Peribacillus sp. FSL E2-0218: one gene and its partner. The protein of the gene in region 1 interacts with the protein of each later gene in a pairwise test. Links are inferred from orthologs where the notes say so. Each region holds a gene or a part of one and is shown in the gene's direction. Other genes may lie near its edges.

Region 1 (6,403 bases):
AAGGAAATGGCTGCCAGGGCCATACATAACATGGGTAAAAGAAGCGAAGGACCGTTCATACCAGTCAATTGCGGCGCTATCCCGGAAAACTTGATTGAAAGCGAACTGTTTGGCTACGTAGAAGGGGCTTTTACCAGTGCAAGAAAAGGCGGAGCCATGGGAAAATTCACACTTGCTCATAAGGGGATCTTATTCTTGGATGAAGTGGGAGAATTACCGCTTAACGTACAGGTCAAACTGCTTCGGGTTCTTCAAGAACGCATTGTCACACCAATTGGCAGTTCCACCTCCCACCCTGTTGACATTCAAGTGATTGCAGCGACCAATAAATCACTTGAAAAAATGGTGAAGAAAGGGGAATTCAGAGAAGACTTATATTATCGCCTTCATGTCGTGCCGATCCACCTTCCGCCGCTTAGAGATCGTGTAGATGAGATCCCCTATCTGGTTCAATTTTTCTTACAAAAGTACAATACACTGTACAATCGAATGATAGCTTTCACCCCGGATGCGATCGACATGCTATGTATCCATCAATGGCCAGGTAACGTACGTGAACTTGAAAATATCGTGGAAAGGCTTACAATTACGAGCAGAACACCTGAAGTGGATGTTACGATGATTAAAGAGGTCCTTCCTATTAAAGAGCCCAAACGGACTTCAACACCTGTTATCGATTTTCTAATGCCATTGCAAGAAGCAGTAGACCTTGTGGAGGAACAACTGATTAACATGGCAATGGAACAATACAAGTCATTGAAATTAGCGGCGAAGGTATTGGAAGTTAGCCAGCCCACTATGAGTAGAAAATATAAAAAAATCCGTGATAAAATCGAAGAGGCACGACTATCACCAGTAAATAAACGGACCATCTTAGAAGAGCAAATAAATAAACGGCTCCGCTCCATTGCCGTTGTGACTGCAGCAATCATTCCCGCTGAGGAGGTTATTCGCCTACAACAAAACACCAACCTCTCAAATTCCTACTCTCAAAAATTGAAACAAAAGCTTACCTTGATCCAAGAAAAAGAAGGCGTAATTGAATGGGTTTTTATATTTAGCATGACGGATGATGGACGTCTGATTCACCTCGTTGCAGACAAAGGCTTTGTAATTGAGCCGATGGAAGAATATATCGGTCCGCCAGAAATGATGAACATTGCTTACCAAGCGTTTAATGGTAAAGCAGGTGTTACCCCCATATACGAAGACAAGTACGGTGAGTGGAAAACAAGCCTAGCACCCATTATTGATGATGATGGCAATATCGTTGCCATTGTCGGATGTGATTATAGCAAATCTTATATTAATTCGGAAATGCAACGTCTCAGTAAGCAACTCAAAATCCTAATTTAAGTTTACATTGCAGGAACTGACCGGGATTGTTCAAACTGGCTGATTGCTATCTGAATTAAATGAAAAAAGCTATTACAGGAGCGCCTTAAGAATAAGCTTTTGTAATTAGCTTTTTTATTAATCGCACATATACGTTATGCCTACAATAAAAAAAGAAAAAACAATATCGCGTTATACATTCCTTATCTAAATTCCATGAGCAAAGCACCGATTCACTAGTAAATAAAACGCGAATTTCACGAGTATAAGCACGAAACTCACGTAGTCATGCACCTTTTTGGGCTGTAGTATTCATAACACAGCCTAGTTTTTTAACTAGATGATACTGTCACTTCTTGCCACTAAAAAATTCAAATCATCCTTAATATCAAGCATATTCTTAGTCTCAAAAGATATCCCATATCCATTATTTTCAGGAAAGCCGTATAAAAAGAGACTACTTTTCCATCTTTCAGAAATACAATTTGATTCATGCATTCATTTACAGTTTCGTTGATGTTCTCCCATTTATAAACGACCGTTTCATTTATCTCTTCTTTCGGGGTATATGGGGTGAAGTCATATACGGTATCCCATTCGAACGGTGTAACATCCGGCAAATGTATTGTTTCAACGGCATGTCCAATTGCTAACACTTCTTCTCTTAGCAACTTTTTGTTTACTTCCTACATTCTTATTAATTTTCATATTTATACCTCACCTTGATCAGCAACATTCCATATATCTGAATTGGCAATTTAGCAGCCTTCTATTGCCAAAGTAACCGCTATCATATATAATAAAATTCTCAGAGGATTGTTACTGTTCGGCAGGCAAAACCTGGATCAATTCAAGTTATGGCAGGGAAATCTGTCTGTAATTTGTTTTGATCCAGGTTTTTTCATTTCAAAATTATTGAAGGATATGTGATAATTTATGAAAATTAAAAAAATATTTAATAATAATGTCGCTTTAACAGAAGATTCAAATCAAACTGAGATGGTCGTCATGGGGAGAGGTCTCGCCTTCCAGAAAAAAAATGGCGATGAAATCGATCCAGTAAATATCGAGAAAACCTTTATTACCCCTTCTAAAGCCTTCGCTGACAAATTATCTGATTTGCTCGATGAAATTCCATATGAAATGATGGAGCTCTCAAAAGATATTATCGAGATGGCAAATGGGGACCTGCAGACAGAGTTGAATGACTCACTTTATTTAACTTTATCCGATCATATTCACTTTGCTGTCACAAGAACAAAGAACGGGGTTCCTATAAAGAATGCGCTTATGTGGGAAGTGCAAAAGTTCTATAAAGCCGAGTACCGTGCTGCCTTTAAAGCATTGAATATGATAAAAGCGGAAACAGGAGTAAGCATGCCTGAGGATGAAGCAGCATCCATTGCCTTGCATCTTTTCAATGCACGGCAAGATGGCTCTGGTATGGAAGAGACAATGGCGATGACGAATATCGTCAATGATGTGACCAATATCGTTAAATATCATTATGGTTTTGATTTTAATGAAGAATCGATGAATTACAGCCGGTTCATCACCCATCTCCGTTATTTCGCATATAGGATTCTGCGCGGTGAGTTAAATGACGACAATAATGATGGTTTATATCAGCAAGTGAAGCTGCAATACCCTCAAGCCGACCAATGTACGAAGAAAGTGCAGGCTTATTTGAAAAAGCAATATGAAATGGAAATGACCACCGATGAGTTAGCCTATTTTATCATTCATATCCAGCGGGTTTCGAATCGGGAAAAAAAATAATGCATTCCTATAGGATTGTTACTGCTCGGCAGGCAAAACCTGGGAAGAATACGAAGTAGATCTTAATCTATTTGTATTCTTTCAGGTTTTTTATTTTATCAAAGGAGAGGGAACCATGGATAATAAACAGTTAGGCAATCGAATCGTCCAATTGGTGGGCGGCGAAGAAAATATCAATTCCCTCGTACATTGTGCCACACGATTAAGGTTCAAGCTGAATGATCGCCAAAAAGCTGACAAAGAAGCATTGAGCACAATCCCTGATGTTCTAACCGTTGTCGAAAAAGGCGGTCAATTCCAGGTGGTTATTGGCAATAAAGTAGGGAAAGTGTATACAGAGATCATGAATAACCATCCTATTCATCATCAAGATCCTTCCAATGAAAATGAAAGCAATGAAAAAGTGGGCATCATCTCAAAAATCTTTGAATATATTTCCGGGACATTTTCTCCATTGGTGCCCGCACTGGCAGGAGCGGGCATGATCAAAGCGCTGCTTGCAATCCTTAATATTTTGAATCTAATTGATATAAATGGAACAACCTATTCCGTATTGAATGCTGCATCAAGCGGTCTCTTTTATTTCTTGCCAATCTTCGTAGCCATTTCCGCCGCTAAGAAATTGAAAGCAAACCCGTTCGTTGGCGGCGCCATCGGGGCAGGCTTACTCGATCCCAATTTCACGGCCATGCTAAAAGCCGACGGGCAAGTAAGTTTCATGAATATTCCGCTGATCGTGACGGATTATTCATCAACCGTTTTTCCCTTGTTAATTGCGATGGCTGTTTTTGCTCCTTTAGAACGCTTCGTAAAAAAACGCACACCGGATACGATTCAATTGTTCTTTGTTCCAATGGTGGGTATTTTGGTCATGGTTCCATTAACGGCCTTAGTGTTCGGACCGTTTGCACAATACATTAGTTTAGCGATCGGGGCTGCCGTTACTTACTTGGTAGCTAAATCAGCAATCTTGACCGGTATCATCATTGCCTGCATTTGGCCAATACTGGTCATCCTAGGTGTGCATTGGGGCGTCGTACCGATCATGATCGATAATTTCTCACGTGGCGGAGATATAATTGGACCCATTACAGCTGCCTCTACATTTGCGCAGATGGGGATCGCCTTTGGTATCTTTTTACGCGCCAGGAAAAATAAAGAATTACGTTCCCTTTCATTTGCGGGTACGTTATCTGGATTGTTCGCAGGGATAACGGAACCGATTCTTTACGGGATAGTATTAAGATATAAAAAGTTAATACCATTATTATTGATAGCCGGTTCGATTGGCGGCGCCATCGTCGCAACATTCAATGTAAGGTTATTTGGATTTGCTTTCAATAGTCTTCTGACCATCCCGGCCTATTCACCTACAATCGGCTATATTAGTGGAATCGGCGCCGCATTCCTATCTGCAGCCGTTCTAGCGTTCCTTTTTGGTACAGAAGGAAAGAAAAAGACTGGTGACGTTAATGCTGGAAAAGCGCCAAAAGACACTGCCTCTCAATCAGAAGCTGGCTCGAACAAAACCTATGAATTATCTGCACCATTAAAAGGTGAGATGATACCTTTGGAAAACGTGGATGATGCCGTATTTTCAAGCGGGGCAATGGGTAAGGGGGTGGCAATCGAACCAGCTGAGGGGATGGTTTCAGCCCCATTCGATGGAAAGGTAGTGACGCTATTCCCAACAAAACATGCAATTGGCTTAATCAGTGATGATGGGATTGAAGTATTGATCCATATCGGACTTGATACAGTTCAATTGGGCGGCAAACACTTTGACGCACATGTTGAAGCTGGTTCAGTCGTTAATAAAGGAGACAAACTGGTAACCTTCGATATGAAAGGTATTAAAGAGGCTGGCTATCAAGCTACAACACCCGTGATCATCACTAACACGGCAGAGTATTTAGATGTTGTACCAACAAAATCAAGACCCGTTACTTTAGAAGATACAATATTAACTATTGTAAAATAATCAAACTAAAAGGAGAGTTCACTATGACACAATTCGAAGCAAAATTCCCGAAAAATTTTTATTGGGGAGGCGCAACTGCCGCCAACCAAATTGAAGGCGGATTTGATGAAGGTGGTAAAGGATTATCCGCGGCTGACTTTGTTGAGTATATTCCTAAAGATCAAAGAACGAAAGATAACGCAATGGAAATCACCTCTGAACAAATTCGAAAAGCACTAAGTGGTGAATCGACGGCACGTTATCCTAAACGTGAGGGCATTGATTTCTATCACCGCTATAAAGAAGATATCGCTTTACTTGCTGAGATGGGCTTTACGGCATTCCGGCTTTCCATTCATTGGGCAAGGATTTTCCCTAATGGCTACGATGAAGTGCCAAATGAAGCAGGCTTACAATTTTATGACAACGTATTTGCGGAATTAAAGAAATATAATATTGAGCCAATCGTTACATTATCACATTATGAAACACCTTATGGCTTGACGGATAAATATAATGGCTGGGTCGGTCGTGAGGTAATCAATCATTTTGTACATTATGCAGAAACGGTTTTTACACGTTATAAAAATATGGTGAAATATTGGATTTCATTTAACGAAATCAATATGATCACCATCAGCCCTTTTACCGGCGGAGGCGTCATATCAGATAAGGAAGCAAACTCCATGCAGGCAAGATATCAAGGTTTGCACCATCAATTTGTCGCAAGTGCACTGGCCACAAAAAAATTACATGAAATCATCCCTGATGGAAAAATGGGGTGCATGCTGGCAAGGATGAGCCATTATCCAAACACACCCAATCCTGCAGATGTCATAAAGGCGCAAAAGGATAATCAGGAAAATCTCTTCTTTACAGATGTGCATGTTCGTGGTGAGTATCCTAAATATATGGATCGTTTCTTCATTGAAAATAATATTGAGATCATCAAAGGAACTGGGGATGACGAGATCCTTAAGCAGCATCCAGTGGATTACATCACCATTAGTTATTACATGTCCATGTTATCCTCCGCTTCCCCAGAAGGAGAGCGAACAGAAGGAAACTTGATGAATTCATTAAAAAACCCTTATTTAGAAGCGTCTGAATGGGGATGGCAAATTGATCCGATCGGGCTGCGTGTCGTATTGAATGAGATGTATGATCGCTATCAAGTGCCCATCTTCATGGTTGAAAATGGATTGGGTGCCTATGATCAGGTCGAAGAAGACGGTTCGATCCATGATCACTATCGGATTGATTACTTAAGGAAACATATCGAGCAAATGAAAGAAGCTGTCGGTGATGGAGTTGAATTGATGGGGTACC
Region 2 (6,408 bases), 560 kb from region 1 along the record:
CAGATTGCCATCCTTATCGGGATTCTCGGGAGTGTCTCATTGACGGTTGTCCTTTTCATCATGCTGAGTTTTAGAGCCTTTTTTACCAAAAATGCGCAGCTTTGCATTTAATCATTGAAAAATTCTAATAAGTAATAGTTGCAGTTCCATCTATATTTTTGTACTATTTTTAGGTACTGAATAGTTTTGGTTTGTTTGTTGGGTATGATAATGCTATTCTGATAAGGAAAAGGGCATTTCTTTTTTCCTGATTGGATCGAGAGACCCCTTACATAACCTATTTTGTTAATTTATCTTAAAGGAGATTGATTCATATGGTAGAAAAAACATTTACAGTAACAGCAGAAACAGGAATTCACGCACGTCCAGCTACATTGCTTGTACAAGCTGCAGGAAAATTCGATTCAGATATTAACCTTGCATATAAAGAGAAAAAAGTGAACCTTAAATCCATCATGGGCGTAATGTCCCTAGGTATTGGCAAAGATGCAGAAATCACGATCTCTGCTGAAGGAAGCGATGAAAACGATGCTCTAAATACACTAGCTGATACATTGAACAGAGAAGGACTAGCAGAATAATGTCCACTTTGATTAGTGGAATAGCAGCTTCAAATGGGATAGCCATCGCTAAAGCCTATCGCCTTACAGAGCCGGATTTAACGATCGAAAAAAGAAACATAGAAGACGTTCAGGCGGAAATATCCCGTTTTAAGGAAGCTATTCAAAAGTCAACGGTTGAATTAGAGGTTATCAGGGATAAAGCCGAAAAAGATCTAGGGGCGGATAAAGCCGCTATTTTTGACGCGCACTTGCTCGTATTGGCAGATCCCGAGCTTATCAACCCGATTTCCGATAAAATACAATCCGATAAAGTCAATGCCGAGTTTTCTCTGAACGAGACAGCAAGCATGTTCATTACGATGTTCGAGCAAATGGATAATGAGTACATGAAGGAACGTGCGGCAGATATCCGCGACGTCACGAAGAGGGTACTGTCACATCTCTTAGGTGTCCATATCCCCAATCCGAGCTTGATTGCCGAAGAAGTGATCATCATTGCCGAAGATTTGACTCCTTCGGATACAGCTCAGCTGAATCCGGTTTACGTGAAAGGGTTTACGACCGATATTGGTGGACGTACATCCCATTCAGCCATCATGGCCCGTTCATTGGAGATTCCAGCTATCGTTGGCGCAAAAACAGTAACATCTTCCATTGAAAATGGAGATTTGGTCATCATAGACGGTTTAAAGGGTGAAGTTCATATCAATCCTACTCCGGAATTGGTGAAACGCTACGAAGAGGAACAAGTTGCCTATGCCAAGCAAAAGGCTGAGTGGGCCAAGCTGGTTCATGAACAAACGGCTACAAAAGATGGCCATCATGTTGAATTGGCTGCCAACATAGGGACGCCGAAAGACTTAGAAGGCGTACATCAAAACGGCGGTGAAGGAATAGGGTTATACCGTACCGAGTTCCTTTATATGGGCAGGAATGACTTCCCTAGTGAAGAAGAACAGTTCGAGGCATACAAAGCGGTACTGGAAGGAATGTCAGGAAAGCCTGTAGTCGTCCGCACGCTTGATATTGGCGGAGACAAGGAACTGCCTTACTTAGAGCTCCCTAAGGAAATGAATCCTTTCCTTGGATACCGTGCGATTCGCCTTTGCCTTAATGAACAAGAGATATTCCGGACCCAGCTCCGTGCCCTTCTAAGAGCAAGCGTTCACGGGGATTTGAAAATCATGTTCCCGATGATTGCCACATTGGCTGAATTCCGCGATGCGAAAGCCGTTATGGCTGAAGTCAGACAGGAATTGCTTGATGGCGGTATTCAAGTTGCTGAAAACATTGAAGTCGGCATCATGGTTGAGATTCCTTCAACAGCCGTTATGGCGGACGTTTTTGCTAAGGAAGTCGATTTCTTCAGCATCGGTACCAATGACTTGATCCAATATACGATGGCTGCCGATAGAATGAATGAGAGAGTATCTTATTTATATCAACCATATAACCCAGCGATTTTACGTCTGGTCAAAATGGTCATCGATGCAGCTCATAAAGAAGGAAAATGGGCAGGAATGTGCGGAGAGATGGCTGGAGATGAAGTGGCCATCCCGATCCTGATCGGTCTTGGACTTGATGAATTTTCGATGAGTGCGACTTCGATTCTAAAAGCACGTTCGTTGATCAGCCAACTTTCGCTTGAAGATATGCAAAAACTATCTCAAGACGTTTTAGAGCTGGATACGAATGATAACGTGAAAGAAGCGGTTATCAATGCTTTGAAGTGATAAACCAATAGTGAAAAAAGGTGCCCCCTTACCTGTTCAGGCTGGGGTACTGAACTGTCACTTTTTCTTTATCATTTTTAGGGAAATATGTTTATTGCAAAAAAATCGGGGTATATAAGAACCAAGCACAGTTGTTAGCTCTAAGCAGAGCAGCTGACATTCTCATTTCCCCCTTTGACGCCGGTTGGATTATCCAACCGGTCATTTTTTTGAATTCATACATATGGGGGAACATGAAAAAGTGCTTGAAAATGATTATTCAGATTTTTCACTTTTTGATTATGACGATATAATGGAATTATATTTATATGGAGAATGGAGGATATGATATGGACTTAAAATTGGAACAGAAAAATGCTTTGATTTTAGCGTCAAGTCAAGGGTTGGGAAAAGCGATAGCGGAAGAGCTGGTTAAAGAAGGAGCAAATGTCATGCTCGCCAGCCGGGATGAAAACAAGCTCGCTGCCGTCCAAAAGGAATTGTCGCTGCTTGGCACCGGAAAAGTAACGTATGTGGCTACCGACATAACGGATGGAGAAGCTATCAAACGGTTGGTAAACCAAACTGCACTTGAGTTTGGGGGCATCGATATCCTGATCAATAACGCTGGAGGACCTCCTGGGGGGAGCTTTACCGATTTCAATGATGAAGAGTGGCAGCAGTCTTTTGAACTTAATTTACTAAGCTTCATCAGGACGATCCGTGAAAGCCTGCCACACCTGAAAAAACAGGGCGGAAAGATCGTTAATATTGCATCTTCATCCATAAAGGAACCTATTCCTGGATTGATATTATCAAATACATTCAGGACTGCAATCGTTGGATTGTCCAAGACATTAGCATCCGAATTGGCGCCAGACGGGATCTTGATCAATACAGTCGGACCCGGCAGGATCGCGACGGATCGCATTCAGCACCTGGACAAAATGAATGCAGACAAACTAGGGTTAACACAGGAGAAGATTACAGAACAATCGATCGGTAAGATCCCTCTCGGCCGTTATGGGGAACCGGAGGAATTCGCGAAGTTCGTTACATTCCTTGTTTCGGGTGCCAATACATATTTAACGGGCCAATCTTATTTAGTTGACGGAGGAATGGTTAAATCCATTTAAAGTATCATGAAGCAAAATGATTTGGAGGAAATTGCAGTGACACAATCAAACGAAACAATCGGATTCATCGGTCTAGGAGTTATGGGAAAAAGCATGGTTCGAAATCTTCTTAAAGCCGGATATGAGGTTCATGTGTATACAAGGACTAAAGAAAAAGCGGATGAACTGCTCTCAGAAGGAGCCATATGGGCCGCTGCCCCTAAGGAAATCGCTCGGAAAGCCGATTTGATTATCTCCATGGTAGGTTATCCAAGTGACGTGGAGGAAATTTACTTTGGAAGTGATGGACTTATCGAAAATGGGAGAGAAGGTACCTATTTAATCGATATGACGACCTCCACCCCATCTTTGGCAATGAAAATCGCCGAGGAAGCCAAGAAAAAAGGCATGGCTGCATTAGATGCACCTGTATCCGGTGGCGATATTGGCGCACGCGATGCAAAGCTTACCATCATGGTTGGCGGGGAAAGCACCGCATTCGAAGCAGTCAAGACCATTTTTGGTAAAATGGGCAGCAATGTTGTCCATCAAGGTCCGGCTGGATCTGGCCAGCATACGAAAATGTGCAATCAAATTGCCATTGCTTCCAATATGATCGGAGTTACAGAAGCCATTTCTTATGCCAAGAAGGCGGGCTTGGACCCAGACCGCGTCCTGCAAAGCATTTCATCCGGATCTGCCGGAAGCTGGTCACTGTCCAATTTGGTGCCTCGTATGGTCCAAGGTGACTTTGAACCAGGCTTTTATATCAAGCATTTTATAAAAGATATGAAGATTGCCCTTGATGAAGCCGAAAGAATGGGAATGGACGCACCGGGATTAAGCTTGAGTAAATCCCTCTATGAAGATCTTGCGGAAGCTGGCGAGGAAAATAGCGGTACCCAGGCATTGTATAAACACTATAATTAAGTGCTAGCTTTTCTTTTTGATGAATAAGCTGATAGCGACAGCCTTTACAAAAAGGAGTGATCGTTATGGGCGAATTCGATGACATTCAGATGAAATTCCAGGAATTGGAGGATGGACGGTATATTGTCAGGATTGAAGGCTTTAAACGCGAAAAAACCATTCACCAAACAAAGCCCATTCGCTGGGACCTGAAATTAATGAATGAAAGTCCGCTAATCCTGCCGGTAAAGTTCAGTCATATTGAAACGAATGCCGGGTTCCAGATCCTGATGCGCGAATTGAAAAACTTAGGCTTTTCAAAGCCGCGGTCTGCGAAGGAATTTGAAGAAGTGATGGCTGATTTACTCGGATCGATCGTTGAAGTGAGCCTCACGACGACAAATAAGGAAGAAGGATACCGGGAAATTCGCTTTTTACGGAGATTATATTGATTACGATCTTGCATTCCCAGGAGCTTTTCAGGAGCTGGCATATAGATATAAAGTTGAGGCCTTCAATCATCCATTCGATTGAAGGCCTCTTTTTTGTTAACTTTCAATCTAAAAAAGTCTCTATGCGATCCAAAGCCTTTTCCAGCGTTTCCATGGAATAGGCATAAGATAATCTGAAGTATCCTTCGCCGAGCGGAGAGAATGCATCTCCCGGGACTACAGCAACCTTTTCCTGTTTGACTAGGCTCAGGCAAAAGTTCAGCGAAGAGGAATACCCTTCAGGAAGTTTAATGAAGAAGTAAAAGGCACCATTCGGCTTGACTATTTCCAGCTTCATCGATTGCAAGCGCCTGTATACATATTCCCTTCTCCTTGCATATTCTTCCTTCATCGGAATGGCATCATCCTTGCCTGCGGTCAAGGCCGCCAAGGCCGCCCTCTGCGATATGGAAGCGGCACAGGTCACATTGTATTGGTGGACCTTCAAGATGTGCTCAGAGATGGCCTTGGGGGCAAATAGAAGCCCAATCCTCCATCCGGTCATCGAATGGGACTTGGATAAGCCATTCAAGACGATGGTTTGTTCCTTCAGGAATGTGGCAATCGAAACATGCTCCTGATCAAATACGAGTTCGCTGTATATCTCATCGGCTAGAATGAAAATATCCTTCCCCCTGACAAGTTCCGCAATGTCCTGGAGTTCTCTGGCAGACAATGTCACCCCGGTTGGATTCGATGGATAAGGTAACACGATGCAACGAGTCTGGTCAGTTATGTATTTTTCGATGATATCCGCAGTCAGACGGAACCCATTTTGGGTTGTATCGGCATAAATCGGGGATGAACCGCACATTTTGATGATAGGTTCGTATCCTGGATATACCGGCCCTGGCAATATCACTTCATTTCCCGGGGTAAGGATCGTCCGGAATGTAATGTCGATCCCCTCACTGGCTCCTGATGTGACGATGACTTCATTCAACGGATCATAGGAAAGCTTGTATTTATCCATAACATATTCAGATGCTGCTTCTCGCAATTCAAGATAACCTGCATTGTGGGTATAAACCGTATGATCTTGATCGATGGCTTGTTTGGCCGCTTCTTTAATATGCATAGGAGTTGGAAAATCAGGCTGTCCAATCGTTAAAGAAATGGTCCCTTCGATTTCAGCGACCATATTGTAGAATTTGCGGATTCCTGATATTTGAACGTCTCTTACTAAAGGGTTAACTAAGTGTTCCATCTATGAATATCCTCCCTTTTCATACTTGATGAAATGATGTACTTCGTTTGACTGGTTCATCCTATTTTATCATTTAGTTTGGATGGGGGATAAATACTTTTTGCGATTCATGAATTAAAGGTATAATGAAAGATAAGAAAAAATTTGAGGGCTGATACATATGATTAGAACTTGCGCAATAACGTCCAACCAGGAAGTGACGTTCGATTTACCGCTATCTGATTTGAATGATTCGAATATAGAGTGGTTTTGGGTGGACTTTTCCAATCCTACAAATAAGGAAATCGAGCTATTATCCAACCATTTTCATTTTCATCCGCTGGCAATCGAAGACTGCCTCGATGACTTTAATCAACGTCCCAAGATGGATTTTTATGAGAACTATCAATTTCTTGTGCTTCATGCCCTGAG

The links.
Region 2: the proteins of MHI53_RS04635 (region 1) and ptsP interact in binary tests that used the Escherichia coli proteins (3 or more experiments, as listed by UniProt). The link is inferred for Peribacillus sp. FSL E2-0218 from one-to-one orthologs.

What each region holds. Positions count from the first base shown.
Region 1 is NZ_CP150304.1:957,267-963,669, reverse strand. Bases 1,260-4,192 are described here. They hold MHI53_RS04635 (PRD domain-containing protein), read left to right. Parts: upstream 1,260-2,271; coding sequence 2,272-3,114; downstream 3,115-4,192. Other genes in these bases: MHI53_RS04630 (beta-glucoside-specific PTS transporter subunit IIABC), read left to right, coding at 3,230-4,192; MHI53_RS04640 (hypothetical protein), read right to left, coding at 1,707-2,006; MHI53_RS04645 (sigma 54-interacting transcriptional regulator), read left to right, coding at 1,260-1,356. Also shown: more of MHI53_RS04645, read left to right, coding at 1-1,259; more of MHI53_RS04630, read left to right, coding at 4,193-5,095; MHI53_RS04625 (glycoside hydrolase family 1 protein), read left to right, coding at 5,119-6,403. UniProt on the Escherichia coli protein: Mediates the positive regulation of the beta-glucoside (bgl) operon by functioning as a transcriptional antiterminator. This is an RNA-binding protein that recognizes a specific sequence located just upstream of two termination sites within the operon.
Region 2 is NZ_CP150304.1:1,517,700-1,524,107, forward strand. Bases 1-2,938 are described here. They hold ptsP (phosphoenolpyruvate--protein phosphotransferase), read left to right. Parts: upstream 1-580; coding sequence 581-2,296; downstream 2,297-2,938. Other genes in these bases: fetB (iron export ABC transporter permease subunit FetB), read left to right, coding at 1-111; MHI53_RS07285 (phosphocarrier protein HPr), read left to right, coding at 315-581; MHI53_RS07295 (SDR family oxidoreductase), read left to right, coding at 2,626-2,938. Also shown: more of MHI53_RS07295, read left to right, coding at 2,939-3,411; MHI53_RS07300 (NAD(P)-dependent oxidoreductase), read left to right, coding at 3,448-4,320; MHI53_RS07305 (hypothetical protein), read left to right, coding at 4,386-4,751; MHI53_RS07310 (aminotransferase A), read right to left, coding at 4,855-5,997; magnesium/cobalt transporter CorA, read left to right, coding at 6,158-6,408. UniProt on the Escherichia coli protein: General (non sugar-specific) component of the phosphoenolpyruvate-dependent sugar phosphotransferase system (sugar PTS).